Regions from separate parts of the Mesorhizobium sp. NZP2298 genome, predicted to be linked through region 1. Evidence: riboswitches for the same ligand, from Rfam matches in the RefSeq annotation. Region 1 holds a riboswitch; each other region holds the start of a gene.
What was found. A riboswitch is a leader RNA that binds a small molecule or an ion and turns the genes downstream of it on or off. The one in region 1 is predicted to bind cobalamin.
Positions count from the first base shown of each region.

Region 2: it holds a riboswitch for cobalamin, as region 1 does, so the genes downstream of both, EB231_RS17855 (CbtB domain-containing protein) here and EB231_RS24310 (DUF1636 family protein) in region 1, are expected to answer to the same signal.
Region 3: it holds a riboswitch for cobalamin, as region 1 does, so the genes downstream of both, EB231_RS01920 (aromatic ring-hydroxylating oxygenase subunit alpha) here and EB231_RS24310 (DUF1636 family protein) in region 1, are expected to answer to the same signal.
Region 4: it holds a riboswitch for cobalamin, as region 1 does, so the genes downstream of both, bluB (5,6-dimethylbenzimidazole synthase) here and EB231_RS24310 (DUF1636 family protein) in region 1, are expected to answer to the same signal.

Region 1 covers NZ_CP033365.1:5,016,168-5,019,782, reverse strand. Annotated here, with positions in the region: gene EB231_RS24320 (bifunctional helix-turn-helix transcriptional regulator/GNAT family N-acetyltransferase) at 1-443, shown strand, start outside; partial or broken gene EB231_RS24315 (GyrI-like domain-containing protein) at 450-767, opposite strand; cobalamin riboswitch at 934-1,140, shown strand; gene EB231_RS24310 (DUF1636 family protein) at 1,231-1,629, shown strand; gene EB231_RS24305 (ABC transporter ATP-binding protein) at 1,626-2,414, shown strand; gene EB231_RS24300 (ABC transporter substrate-binding protein) at 2,460-3,407, shown strand; gene EB231_RS24295 (FecCD family ABC transporter permease) at 3,407-3,615, shown strand, end outside.
Region 2 covers NZ_CP033365.1:3,690,620-3,694,234, reverse strand. Annotated here, with positions in the region: gene cbiB (adenosylcobinamide-phosphate synthase CbiB) at 1-71, shown strand, start outside; gene cobO (cob(I)yrinic acid a,c-diamide adenosyltransferase) at 68-697, opposite strand; gene cobU (bifunctional adenosylcobinamide kinase/adenosylcobinamide-phosphate guanylyltransferase) at 699-1,214, opposite strand; gene EB231_RS17860 (CbtA family protein) at 1,207-2,013, opposite strand; gene EB231_RS17855 (CbtB domain-containing protein) at 2,029-2,208, opposite strand; cobalamin riboswitch at 2,245-2,442, opposite strand; gene EB231_RS17850 (aromatic ring-hydroxylating oxygenase subunit alpha) at 2,587-3,615, shown strand, end outside.
Region 3 covers NZ_CP033365.1:425,604-429,218, reverse strand. Annotated here, with positions in the region: gene EB231_RS01925 (hybrid-cluster NAD(P)-dependent oxidoreductase) at 1-771, opposite strand, end outside; gene EB231_RS01920 (aromatic ring-hydroxylating oxygenase subunit alpha) at 792-2,039, opposite strand; cobalamin riboswitch at 2,156-2,356, opposite strand; gene EB231_RS01915 (DUF680 domain-containing protein) at 2,851-3,051, shown strand; gene EB231_RS01910 (DUF680 domain-containing protein) at 3,124-3,327, shown strand; gene EB231_RS01905 (DUF680 domain-containing protein) at 3,396-3,615, shown strand, end outside.
Region 4 covers NZ_CP033365.1:5,452,026-5,455,640, forward strand. Annotated here, with positions in the region: gene EB231_RS26420 (exodeoxyribonuclease VII small subunit) at 1-1, opposite strand, end outside; gene EB231_RS26425 (histone deacetylase family protein) at 5-931, opposite strand; cobalamin riboswitch at 1,096-1,291, shown strand; partial or broken gene bluB (5,6-dimethylbenzimidazole synthase) at 1,392-2,051, shown strand; gene EB231_RS26435 (hypothetical protein) at 2,138-3,121, opposite strand; gene EB231_RS26440 (TetR/AcrR family transcriptional regulator) at 3,214-3,615, opposite strand, start outside.

The sequences.
Region 1 (3,615 bases):
TCGGCTGGATCACCCGCCGGCAAGGGATGCTCTACGCGCAGGACTATGGCTGGGACGAAACCTATGAGGCGCTGGTTGCCGAAATCCTCGCGGCATTCGTCAAATCCTTCGACCCGAAATGGGAACGAAGCTGGATCGCCGAGCGCGATGGCGAGGTCGTCGGCTCGGTCTTCGTCGTGCGCAAATCGGATCAGGTGGCGAAGCTGCGCCTGCTTTATGTCGAACCTTCGGCGCGTGGCCTCGGCATCGGTAGGCGGCTGGTCGAGGAATGCATCGGCTTTGCCCGTGCGAAGGGCTACAAGACGCTGACCTTGTGGACCAACGATATCCTGATCGCCGCCCGGCACATCTACCAGGCGGTCGGCTTCAAACTGACCGAGGAAGAACCGCACCACTCCTTCGGCAAGGATCTGGTTGGCCAGACCTGGGACTTGGAATTGTGATCTCCGCTAAGCCTTGACGGGTATCCAGATCTCCAGCCCGCCATTGCCGTTGTTCGGATCGAACTCCGGACCGTTGCGCTCGAATTCGGGCGCGTCCGCTATCTCGTGCCCGGAGGCCGGCAGCCATTTGTTCCAGATTGTATTGACGGTGCGGCGGATGGTCGAGATGTGCTCGCGATGCGCGAACACCGCATATTTCCGGGCTGGTATCCGCACCCGGCAGAGTTCCCTTGGAAGGTCAGAAAAATCGGTGACCTCGACACCGGCGACGTAGTCGAAATTGCCGGCGTCGTCGCCGTTGACGCAGACGCCGTAGGCGACGTCCAGGAGCGAGACTGGCTCGATGTCTTCATTCGGCAGAAAGCCTCACTTGACTTCGCCGAGCGGCATGATTTAAATCGTAATGTAATTACATTACATCCGCAATTTCAGCGCCGCCGCGGGATCGACAATGCATCGAGAAATCCGTTGCGAAGCAAATTGGGGAAAACTACGATCGAGTGGTGATGGTCCCCGAGTCGAAAGGCAAGGGGTGAAAAGGGAACACGGTGAGATCCTAAAAAGGTCGAAGCCGTGGCTGCCCCCGCAACTGTAAGCGGTGAGCAAGATCCGAAATGCCACTGGCCGGCAAGGCTGGGAAGGCAGGATTGAGCAAGGACCCGCGAGCCAGGAGACCTGCCATCACTGAGTTGACCGGACGGGGTGTGCCGGGAGGAGACGTGGACGTCGGTCTTGTCGGCCGGCTCGCCAACATCCTTCCGTCGCCAGTTTTGGAAAGTGACGGAAGTTGGACGGCGCTATCGATCACCACATCATCGTGTGCACGCTTTGCCGTGACGTTCCCACCGGCATCAGGTCGGGCGAAAGCCTGTGCGCCGATTTGCGCTCCCGGCTCTCGGCCCATGATGAACCCGCCGTGTCGCATGGCTTCACGGTCGAAGGCGTCGAATGCATGGCGGGCTGCGCACGGCCGCTGACGGTAGCCTTCCAGGCGCCGGGCAAGGCTACCTATCTCTTCGGCTCCGTCGATGCCGAGGCCGACGCCGGTGATCTCGTGCGATTTGCCAGGCTCTACGCCTCGCTCGCCGACGGCTGGTGCAATTCCGGACAGCGTCCGCCGCGACTGGCCGGCAAGACGCTGGCCCGCATCCCGGCGCCGGGCAAGCTGGCGGGTGATAGCCGATGACAATGCCACTCCTCGAGGCGCGCGACCTGGGTGCTGTGGCGAATGGCCGGAATCTGGTCCATGCGGTCAGCCTCTCTATCGCCACCGGCGATCGTCTCGCCATCATCGGCCCCAATGGTGCCGGCAAGACGACGCTGCTGCGCATGCTGTCGGGCATGCTCAGGCCAAGTTCGGGCGAGGTGAAGCTTGGCGGGCGACGGCTGGACAGGATCTCGACGGCCGAGCGGGCCCTGCACATGGCCGTCGTCGGCCAGACCGACCAGCCGGATCCGCGGCTGGCGGTGATCGACTATGTCGAACTTGGCCGCGTTCCGTATGCCGGCCTGAGGCGCAGGAGCGAGGAGCGCGACATTGTCGTCGACGCCCTGCGCCGGACCGGCCTTTTGCCGCTGCTCGGCCGCACCATTGGCTCGCTGTCTGGAGGGGAGCGCCAACGCGCCCAGCTGGCGCGCGCCATCGCACAGCAACCAAAGGTGTTGTTCCTCGACGAGCCGACCAATCATCTTGACCCGCGTGCTCGCGGCGAGCTTCTCGAACTCGTCGCCGGCTTCGGCATGACGGTGATCGCGGTGCTGCATGACCTGGCCCTGGTGGCGCCTTTCGCCACCAGGGTCGCGGTGATGAACGAAGCCCGGCTGCACGCGTTGGCCGCACCGCGCGAAGCGCTGACGCAACAGCTGATCCGCGAGATTTTCGGCGTCGACGTGTTTCGCCTGCGCCACCCTACCGAGGACCGTGAACTGACGGTGTTCGATGTTCCGAACCGCGCCGCGCCACCATCCTGATCGAACCATCCCTCATCAACGCTGTTCAACCAAGGAGCAAAATCCGTGAAACGTCTCGCCTTGTCGCTCGTCTTTTCCTTGCTGGTCTCTACCGCCTTCGCTTTCCCCGTCACCGTCGACAGTTGCGGCAAGCCGCTGACCTTCGACGCGCCGCCCAAGCGCGCCGTCATCCATGACCTCAACATGGCCGAGATGGCCTTCGCGCTGAAGCTGCAGCCGTCGATCGTCGGCCTGACCGGCATCACCGGATGGTACAAGGTCGGCCCCGAATTCAAGGCCGAGCAGGGCTCAATCCCGGAACTCGCGCCCAAATACCCGACGCTCGAGAACCTGGTCGCCGTCGAGCCCGATTTCTTCTTCGCCGGCTGGTACTATGGCATGAAGCCGGGCGGCGACGTGACGCCCGACACGCTCGCCCCGCATGGCATCAAGACACTGGTGCTGACCGAAAGCTGCGTCCATCTCGACAAGAACCGCCCGGCGGCTTCCATGGACCTGCTCTATGGCGATGTTGAAAAGCTGGGCAAGATCTTTGGCAAGGAGACCGAGGCGCAGAAGCTTGTCGCCGGCTGGAAGGCGCAACTCGCCGACATCACCGCGAAGGTCGGCGACGCCAAGGGAACCCGTGTGTTCCTCTATGATTCCGGCGAGGACAGGCCGTTCACCGCCGGAAAATTCGCCATCCCGAGCGCCATGATCACAGCGGCCGGCGGCGATAACATCATGGCCGACATGGACACCAGCTGGGGCAACACGGACTGGGAAACGGTGGCGTCGCGCAATCCGCAATTCCTCATCCTGCTCGATTACCAGGATGGCGGCGGCTACAGGAAGCTGCTCGATTTCTTGAAGGCGCATCCGGCGATGAAGGAGACGGATGCGGTCAAGAACGAGCGTTTCGTGGCCCTTCGCTATGCCGAACTGACGCCTGGACCGGCAAACATCGAGGCGATCGCCAAGATCGCCAAGGCGATGCATCCGGAAGCGTTCTGATGCTTCTTGCCCCCGGGCATAAATCCGGCGCGCTTTCCGGGCACAAGGCATTCGCGCTGGCCATGGTGGCGGGCACGGTGGCGGTCGTCGCCCTCGTGCTGCTGTCGATCGCCTATGGTTCGACGCTGATCCCGTTGAGCGACGTCATCGCCTCGCTTGGCCATGCCGTCGGGTTGAATGAGCACCAGGTGTCGGGCCCGGTCGGCAA
Region 2 (3,615 bases), 1.3 Mb from region 1:
ACCGCGTCGCTGACTATCTGCTGATCGCGCTGTTCGGCTTGGTCTCGGTTGTCGCGGTTCTGGCGTTCTAGAACTCGATCCCCTGCTGGGCTTTCACGCCTGCCGAAAAGTGGTGCTTGGTCACGGCCATTTCGGTGACCAGGTCGGCCGCTTCGACCAGTGCCGGCTTGGCGTTGCGGCCAGTGACGACGACATGCAGTCCCTCGCGACGCGCTTTCAGCGCTGCGACCACCTTGTCGAGATCGAGATAGTCGTAGCGCAATGCGATATTGAGCTCGTCGAGCACGACAAGGCTGATGGACGGATCGGCCATCAACTCCAGCGCCTTGGCCCAGGCGGCTTCGGCAGCGGCGATATCGCGTTTCAGATCCTGCGTCTCCCAGGTGAAGCCCTCGCCCATCGCGTGCCAGACGACGCGGTCGCCGAAGGTTGCGAAAGCATCCTTCTCGCCCGTGTGCCACTTGCCCTTGATGAACTGGACGACGCCGACGCGCTTCCCATAGCCGAGCATGCGGAGCGCCAAACCGAACGCTGCTGTCGTCTTGCCCTTGCCCGGGCCGGTGTTGACGATCAGCAGGCCCTTCTCGATCGTCTTGGCCGCCACCTCGGCGTCCTGCACCGCCTTGCGCTTGGCCATCTTGGCGCGGTGGCGCTCTTCGTCCCGGTCTTCGGTGGTCTTGCCGTCGATATCGGTCATCTCATTTCACCTTGAGTGGCAGCCCCGCCACCATCAGCAGCACCGTATCGGCGATCGCCGCGATCTGCTGGTTGAGTCGACCGGCCTCATCACGAAAGCGGCGCGACAGCGCATTGTCCGGCACGATGCCTTGCCCGACTTCGTTGGATACCACGAACCACGGCCCGCGAGGTCGCGACAACACATCCGCCAGCCGCCGGCACTCAAACCCAAGGTCATGGTCTGCCAGCAAGTGATTGGTCAGCCACAGCGTCAGGCAGTCGACCAGCACCGGGTGGCTATCGGGCAAGGCCTCGAGCGCGCCGGCGAGGTCGAGCGGCGCATCGATAGTCGTCCAGCCCGCGCCGCGCCGCGCCCGATGCAGCGCTATGCGCTCGCGCATCTCGTCGTCATAGGCTTGCGCGGTGGCGATATAGGCCCATGGCGAGGGCAACGCCGTCGCCAGGGTTTCGGCGTGCGCGCTCTTTCCCGAGCGCGCACCACCAATGATGAAGCTCAGCTTGCCGCGATCAGGCAAAGCTGTCGCGCAGGCTGGTCGCGGTGCCGGTGAAGCGTCCGCGCACCACGCCGACGACGGCGCCAAGCATCAGCCAGAACACCAGATTGGTCAGCGTCACCGCCACCACGAACTGGTGGTGCAGGCCTTCCGGGATCGGTGTCTCGAAGCTATCGGGCTGCGGCGCGCCGACGATGTGCGGCGCCACGATCAGCAGCACGGCAAGGATGGCAAGCGGCAACGACTTGCGGAACGCGATCAGGCCAAGCCCGATGGCGGTCGCGACCACCGTTGCCACCCACCAGATCTGGCGCTGCGTGAGGTCGGCCGCCGGCATGGCCGGCAGTTCCGGCGGCAGGCCGAGGCCGGGCGCCAGCGTGAAAACGGCAAAGCCGGCCAGGCCCCAGAACACGCCCTGGCGCCAATTGCCGATGCCTCCGGCGAATTCCGAAACAGCGACCAGGATCAGCGCGAAGCCGATGCCGGTAACGACGTTGGACACCACGTTGAAGGCAAAACGTTCGAAGCCGTCGGCAGGCGCCCAGCCCTCGTCCTCGGCCGGAACAGCCGCTGCGGCCGGAGCCGGGGTGGCAGCGCTCATGGCATTCGATGCTGGCGCGGCGGAACTCATTGCGTTGCCGCTGGCGGCATCAGCCGGCGCCGTGGCATGGTCATGGCTATGGCCGCCTTCGGCCTGTTCGTAGACTTCCGCCTTGAGGATCAGCGGCACGGTGGCATAGGCCTGCATGCAGGCGAGAACGACGCCGGCCACGAGCCCTGCGATCGCCGCGATGAACACGACGTTGCGAAACAGATTCATGATGTCAGATCCTCGTCAGTGGCAGGGAAACGCCATCGAATGCCGGTTGTCATGACCGGCATTGTGGACCGCATCGATATGCGAGAAGCCGACGAAGCCGATGATGAAGGTGCCGAGCAGCGCGGCGAGCGCCAGCTGCATGAAGCGCGACTGCGAGGAAACGGAGGCGCCGAGAGAGACGGAAGCGGTAGTCATGTCTTGTCCTTTCACCCTCCACCCGAGGGCATCGAAGTCAGTTTCCTGTCGCCGGCAGGTCTCCTGGCTCACGGATCAGCGCCCTTCCCCACCTTCCCGAAGACAAATCTTCAGTGGCATATGGAGAGGACTACCGCATACAGTTGCGGGGGCAGCAACGGCATTGGGCAACAAGTCAGCCCGCACCGCATTCCCTCTTGGCTCCAAAATGGAACCGACGACATCGGCGACTATAGGCAGAATCATCGCCTCCGGCAAACCAAATTCCGCCGGTAACCAGCGCGATTACGCCATGCCGCCCACATCCGCCGTCATCGGCACCACAATTGACAATTATGCTGGCCGGGTGTCGGCTGGCCTCTTCACAGGAAGCCAGCCATGCAGCCAATTGCCAGCGAGCGCCATCCCTATAACGGCCTGACCCAAACCGAACCCACCCTGCCCTCATCGGCCTATTGGGATGCAGCGGCCTATCAACTGGACCTCGATGCCATCTGGTACAAGAACTGGCTGCTGGTCTGCCGCGAGGCCGATCTGGCCCAACCGCTGGCCTTTCGCCGATTCCGCATCGGCACGCAGGACATCATCGTGCTGCGCGACGACACCGGCGCGTTACGGGCCTTCCACAACACGTGCCGGCATCGCGGCTCCCAACTTTGCCAGGAGAGCGAGGGCCGGCTGAAGGCGCGGCTGATCACCTGCCCCTATCATGCCTGGTCTTATTCGCTGCGCGGCGACCTCGTGCGCGTGCCGTCGAAATCATTGCCGGACGGCTTCGACAAGGCCGACCATCCGCTCCATCGCGTCGCACTTTCGGTATGGCGCGGCTTCGTGTTCATCAATTTGCAGGAGGACGCGGCGGGCTCCGCGCAGGCATCCTTCGACCCGGCCTCCGGCAATCTCGGCAACTGGCCTCTGGAAACGCTGGTGGCAGGCCATGTGCTGCGCAAGGTGATGCACTGCAACTGGAAGATCTTTTGGGAGAACTTCAACGAGTGCCTGCATTGTCCGGGCGTCCACAAGGACCTGTCGCGGCTGGTGCCGATCTATGGCCGCGGCCTGATGAGCCGGCATGACGACCCCGAATGGACCCGCCACGCCGACAATGACGCGCCGGAGTTTTCCGGTGGTCTGCGGGCGGGCGCCGAAACCTGGTCGAGCGACGGCAAGACCCATGGGCCGGTCTTCTCGGGATTGACACCAGCCGAACGCGCCGCCGGCCAGACCTACGCCACCAGCCTGCCCTCGATGTTCATCGTCGGCCATGTCGACTATGTCAGGACCGTTCGGCTGGTGCCGCTCGGGCCGGAACAGACGGAACTTGTCTCCGAATGGCTGTTCGCGCCCGAAGCGCTGGCCGCGACCGACATCGACAACATCATCGCCTTCGGCACACAGGTGCTGGAG
Region 3 (3,615 bases), 2.7 Mb from region 1:
GGGTGCGGCAAAGCTCTCCTGGTGGTATTTCGTCATGTCGAAGCCGGCGGCTTCCAGCATGCCGCGCACGGCGCGCATGAAAGGGTCCGGACCACAGCAGAAGATTTCGCGTTCACGGAAATCGGGCGCCAGCAATGGCAGCCGGATGGCGTCGATACGGCCCATATGGCCATACCAGCCCTCGCGGCTTGACCGCTCCTCGATCATGAAGCCCAGCGACAGGCCTGGCATATGACCGCCGAGCAGCTCAAGCTCCTTGCGGAAAATGATCTCTTCGGCGCGACGCGCGCAATTGACGAAGCCGACATCGGTCCATGGCGCGCAGTCGTTCAGCCAGCGCAGCATCGACATCATCGGCGTCACGCCGGACCCGGCCGAGATGAACAGGTATTTGGCCGCCGGATGGCTGTGCAGCGAAAAGTCGCCGCTCGGCCCATAGGCCTTGACGTGCGAACCGGGTGTCAGGTGATCGAACATCCATCGCGTGCCGATGCTGCCGGCCTGCGCCTTCACCGTGACCGCGATAGAGAAGGGCCGCGACGGAGAGGAGGACAGCGTATAGGTGCGCATCAGCGGCCCGTCCGGTACAGGTAGCTCCAGCGTCACGAACTGGCCCGGCTTGTAGCGGAACCAGGTCTGGTTGTCGGATCGGAACGTGAAGGTCTTGACGTCAGGCGCCTCGTCGCTGACGCCGATCACTTCCAGCACCTGCAGCCTGTCGTTCCAGGGCGCCATCTGATCGAGATGGCGATAGAGGCCAAGGTCGGTCATCGCATTCATCCCTCAACCTCTCAGGCGACGCTGCGCAGCGCCGGCCGGCCGCCTTCGGCGAGGCGCGGGCCGATGAAGCGGGCGTACCAGTCGACGAACTGGATCACGCCGCCCTCATGCAGCTCCGAATAGGGGCCGGGCTCATAGGCCGGCGACAGGATGCCGAGGGCGTTTTCCTCGACGATGCGGCGGTCCTGATCGTTGGTCTCGGTCCACACATGGGTGAGCTCGGCAAGATCGTAGTCGACGCCCTCGACCGCATCCTTGTGCACCAGCCACTTGGTCGTCACGGCGGTTTCGGTGGCGCTGATCGGCAGCACGCGGAAGGTGACGGCATGGTCGATGAGGATATGGTTCCAGGTCGTCGGGTAGTGATAGTGCATCAATGTGCCGATACGGTCGGCCGAGACGCTGTCGGAGAGGTTCTTCCTCACCGCCCGCTTGCCGTTCATCGTGTAGCTGACCGCATCGCGCAGCAGCGGCGCCCGCGTGGCTCGGTATTGCCCCGCCGGGTCGATGCGGAACTTGCTCGGCAGGCCGACCGCTTCGCATTTGGCCCAGTGCGCCAGCATCTCCGGATCGCTGTCGGCGCCTTGCACGCCGGTCACGGTCGGTGCTTCCGGGAAGGTTTTGCACAGCTCCGGATGATTGCCCGCGCAGTGATAGCACTCTCGGTTGTTTTCCCAGACGAGCTTCCAATTGCCCTTTTCGACGATGGTGCTCTCGAAGGCGATCTTTGCCTCGCTGAGCCGGTGCGGCTTGAGATAGGGTTCGATCATCGCCCGCATCGGCGCGAAGTCGGCTGGCTCCTTCGCCAGGCAGATGAAGATGTAGCCGGCAACGCTTTCGCAGGCGACCGGCTTCAGCCCGAACTGGCTCTTGTCGAAACCGTCGGCCATCTGGCGGGCAAACAGCAGGCGACCGTCGAGCTCATAGGTCCACTGGTGATAGGGACAGACAAGTTTGGCGGCCGTGCCCTTGTCCGTGTTGCAGACCCGGCTTCCGCGATGGCGGCAGGAATTGTGGAAGGCGTTGATCTTGCCCTGCTGATCGCGCACCAGCACGACCGGGTAGTCGCCGACCTGTACGGTGATGAAGCTGCCGGGCTTGGGCAATTCGCAATCATGGCCGATGAAAAGCCAGTCGCGGTACCAGATCAGCTCCATGTCGAGCTTGAAATAGTCCGGGTCGGTGTAGAAGGGCTGCTCGAGCGAGAAACCCTCTCTGCGGCTGTCCAGGAGCCTCAGCATATCGTTGCGCACATCCATGTCCTGTCCTCGTGTTTAAGGACTGACTATGGTGGTGATGGAGGAAGGATCGGATGCAGTCCCGGCGAAGCGCCGGTCATGCACTATCCACCTCTTGACCGCCCACCGCGATCAGTCGAGTTCAAAAATCTCGGGCTGGTTTCCGGGCTCTGGAGTGTCCTTTCGGACGGTCGCTACACCTTCCCAGGCTTTCGCCCAGTGGTCTCCCGTTGCGACTTGAACTCCACCACCGTTGCGGGGGCAGCGCCGGACTTTGACCGGCTTCCCAATTCTCCGCCCCGTCGTCACGAAGCGGCACCCGAGATGGCCATGATCTAATCACGACAGCGCATGCCACATCGGCATGAAAGCGACATCGCATCCATGTGCCGCGACACGCTTGCGCAGCGAGCGGGCCGGGAACAACGGCCACGAAACGCGTCTCGGTGACGACGGTGCCGGCTATCGAAATCGCCCCGGAATCGAAGCAAGAAAGGTTAACGGTTTCGAAAAGTGACTATTAGCAGATTCTAAAATCGAACCGAACGGTTCGTTTCTGTTGACGGTGCGTACAGCAGGGTGTGAACGCTGAGCCTCCGATACCTCAGGTGATCGCGTTGCCGATTTTATCTAATCGATTGATATCAAAAAGAAAAATGTTTGATCCGGAAGGCTTTGGTACAATTTCAAGTGGTGGACTCTTGGTCCACACGGAACAACTTCGTGATTGGAAACGGCCGCCTGGCTTTCCCACATCGGGGCTGTCCGAACGACGCGATTTTAATCCCAAGACACGCCGCTAGACGGACGGAAAAATACTGGAGTACCAAAAATGAAAAAGATTGTTCTCACTGCCGCCGCCCTTCTGGCCATTTCCGGCAGCGCCTTCGCTGGTAGCGATCACTATGGTTCGAATGCACCTGCAGCCACTGCTGCCGTCGACGGTTCGTATACCGCTTCGACCAAGAAGTCGGAGCCGGCTGCTCAGGCGCCTGTCACGGGTGCCGATCGCAACCTCTTCGGCAACAACTAACAGTCGATTTCCAGCAGGCGGTGGGCTCGGCTCGCCGCCTTGGCGGAACTCGAAGAATTCAGGAGACTTGAAATGAAGAAGATCATCCTTGCTGCCGCCGCCGTCCTGGCTATCTCCGGCAGCGCCTTCGCCGGCAGCGACAACTATGGCTCCAATGGCGCCAACCAGCCCGCTGTTACTTCGACCGACAGCTCTTACACCGCTTCGATCAAGAAGTCGGAACCGGCTGCCCAGACACCCGTCCAGGGTGCCGACCGCAATCTCTTCGGCCACTAACAGCCGATTCTCCGGGGTGGCGGGCCCGCCTGCCGCCCCGTTGAAACTTGAAATTCAGGAGACTTGAAATGAACAAGATCATCATTGCTGCCGCCGCCGTTCTGGCTCTCTCCGGCAGCGCTTTCGCCGGCAGCGACAACTACGGCTCCAATGGCGCCAACCAGCCTGCCGCGACTTCGGTCGACAACTCACGTACGGCTTCGATCCGCAACGGCGATTCGCCCGTCTATAAGCTGCTCAATTCGTCGGGCGACGCGCAGAAGTCGGCACCCCAGGGCGCTGACCGGA
Region 4 (3,615 bases), 440 kb from region 1:
TCATTCATCCTTTCATCAGTCGCCCGACATGGGCGGCGACCGAAAATGCCAGTCCCTGCAGATCGTAGCCGCCCTCGAGCAGGCTGACGAGCCGGTTGCCGCTGTGGCGGGCGGCGCGCTGCATCAGCTGGCCAGTCGCCCAGTCGAAATCGTCCTCGGTCAGGTTGATCTCGGCCAAGGGATCACGGTGATGCGCGTCGAAACCGGCCGAAATAATGATGAGGTCGGGCGCGAAATTGTCGAGCGCCGGCAGGACGCGCGACAGGAAGGCATCGCGAAACACCTCGCTGCCGGTCCGCGGCGCCAGTGGTGCGTTGACGATGTTGCCGGCGCCGGTCTCGCTCTTCGCGCCAGTGCCGGGATAAAGCGGCATCTGGTGCGTCGAGCAATAGAGCACCGAGGGATCGTCCCAGAAAATATCCTGTGTGCCATTGCCGTGGTGCACATCCCAGTCGACGACTGCGACACGGTCGATGCCGTGCTTCTTCTGCGCATAGCGGGCCGCGATCGCCGCCGTGTTGAAGAAGCAAAAGCCCATTGCGGTGGTCTTTTCGGCATGGTGGCCGGGTGGCCGGGCGGCGACGAAGACATTGTCGGCGCGGCCTGCGAAGACGTCGTCGACGGCGGCGTTGGCGGCGCCGATCGCGGTTATCACCGCCTGCCAGCTCTTCGGGCTGGCGGTGGTGTCGGCATCGATGCGGGCAATGCCTTCGTCTGGGATGGCGGCGCGCACGCGCGCGATGAAATCGGCCGGATGCGCGTAAAGGATGGTGGCCTCGTCGCCTTCCGGCGCCTTGACGCGGTCGAGCTCGGCAAAGGCTTCGTCGTCAAGCACGCGCTCGATGGCGCGCAAGCGGTCCGGCCGCTCGGGGTGACCGGGGGGCGTGATGTGCTCAAGGAAGATCGGATGCGTGTAGAGACGAGTGGCCATGATCCCTATCTAGTGCCCCAACGCCACGATGGCCATGCGTCGCGGCCCGATGGCTGGGGAAAATCGCTTCTGCGTCCATTGGCGTCGCTGTGGGGATTGGCGCCGCGGACGCTTCGGCATAAGGTCGCCGTCACTGCCTGGTGCCCGCCAGTCTGTTTGTCTAGCCGCATTCTGCGGCGCCAAGTGATTCCACTTGGCTGCAAATGCTCTGGCGGGAGAATCGGGAACACGGTTGAATTCCGTGGCGTGCCCAACGCTGTGAGGGGGACCGCGCCGGTAAATGCCACTGTCGATGACGGGAAGGCACCGGACGCGGGTTGATCCTGAGCCAGAAGACCGGCCTGGCAGGCACCGTCATCCGCATGGTCAGGCGGATGACATCAGAGCGACGTGCGTCCACTTGGACGCACTAAGTGCGCTCTGACGGTGTGAAACTATTGCAATCGCAAGGGGACAAGCGATGCCGGATGCTATGACCGCTCCTGTCGGCGACGGATTTGACCAGATGGCGCGCGACGCGGTGTACCGCGCCATGTTCACGCGGCGCGATGTGCGCAGCCATTTCCTGCCTACTCCTCTCGACGATGAGGTGTTGGCACGGCTGCTGCTTGCCGCCCATCACGCGCCATCGGTCGGGTTCATGCAGCCGTGGAATTTCATCGTCATCCGCGATGCCGCGCGACGGGAGAAGGTGCGCGACCTGTTCCTGGCCGCGCGAGAACAGGAACTGCCTGAAATCGAAAAGGAAAGGCAGGCACTCTACCGCAAACTCAAACTGGAAGGCATCTGCGAAAGCGCGCTCAACATCTGCATCACCTGCGACCGCCAGCGCTCGAAGGGCTCGCCGCTGGGACGTTGGCACAATCCGGAGATGGACCTCTACAGCACGGTCTGCGCGGTGCAGAATTTCTGGCTGGCGGCACGCGCCGAAGGCGTCGGCGTCGGCTGGGTCAGCATCATCGAGGCGCAGGCACTGAAAAGCCTGCTGTCCATTCCCGACCATGTAACGCCGATCGCTTATCTCTGCGTCGGCCGGGTTTCCGAGTTCGCGCCCAAACCGGACCTTGAAACACATGGCTGGGGCCGGCGCCTGCCCCTGCCCGAACTGATCATGAGCGAGACCTTTTGCGGGAAAGGCGAGGCACCGCTCAAGTCAGCGGCGGCGCGCCTGAACGCCGTCGATGCCGCCCAGGCCTGCCCGGCCGATCAGCGCGTCGCGCCGGCCGTGCCCCAGCGCGAGCCGCCGAAGGAGGAAAGCGCCTTGTCCTTGAGTTCCCTGAACTTCGATGACGCCTCGGCCAGCCGCGCGTCCCAGGCCGGATCAGGCACCTGGCCGGCGATGGTCTTGAAATAGACCTGCATCAGGCAGGCGATGGCAAAGGGCTCGATGAACGCCGCCTTGAAGGCCCAGGCAAAGACGATGGCCAGCACGAAGGCCCAGCCGGCGAGCTGTCCGGGCATGAGGAAAAGAATGGCCCCGGCCGGGGCGAGCATCAGCAGAAAGATGACGAAGGACACGCCCCACATGATGACCGCCAGCCAGACGGCGTTCTTGACCATGGTCTTGCCGTTCTGGGCGTAGAGAACCACGCCCTGCCGCGCGGTTTCGAAAGGCGAGGACGAGTTGATGCGGATGTTGTAGCCGAGGATGATCTCGTCGACATAGGTGAGAGACAGGCGGATCACCGTGTTGATGAAGGAGACCAGGCCGCTCAGGCCCGGAATGGGCAGAGAGGCGGCGACGCCGCCGAGCAGGCCGGTGATCGCGCGGATGGCGCCCTTGACCAGCTGGTCGACGACGAAAAGGATGTTGGCCTCGGCGAAACGCTCGGTCACGACCTGCCGGGCATAGGCGATCTGGTTCTGGCCGGCAGGAACATGATGGCCGTCGATCAGGTGGACCATGACGGCGATATGGCCGGCCTTGACGACGTAGAGGATGTATTCGCGGATCCAGTAGACGGCGATGGAGACGATGCCGAAACCGACCACGCCGCCCCACAGGGCAAAGGACAGCGGTCCATCGGGATCGGTGGAGATATGGCCGACGCCATAGCCGACCGAGGCGCCCGTGCCGGTCGCCATGATGTAGGCCAGCGTGATGCCGAAATAGACGATCATGCGAAAGACAATGAAAGGCCAGGTCCGCATCATGATGGACACCGACCTGCCGATATCGAAATCCCACATGCCCCGAATCTCCCCTCAGAGATGGCTGGGGAGGATGCGCTCTAACCGAAGATTGTCAATCATGGGCGGGGCACCAGGCCGCAGACGGGACTTCAGTTCGATTGCGGACCCGGTTCTTTGAGCAGCCCCTCAAGCAGTTGCTTGAACGCCGCCACCACCTTCCTCGACGTGGCTTCGGGGTCGTTTGAATTGGCGATCCGCTGCGACGCCTGGCTGCTCGCCCCGTTGATAAGGCGCGCGGCCGTTTCAGGGTCGACGCCCGGGACGACCACCCCTTCCCTCTGCAGCGCGGTCAGATGATCCGTCATTGAGCCAACGCAGGCATTGGCATTCGACCATTGTGCCGGATCGCCCAGCACAGCAGGGCCATCCCGGAACATTATGCGCTGGATTTCCGGCTCCAGCGCCATCTCGATATAGGTGGTGCATTCGTCGACGAAACGCTGCCAGCGGGTCGGCGCTCTCGATGCGATCTCGTTCACCCGAGCCGCCAT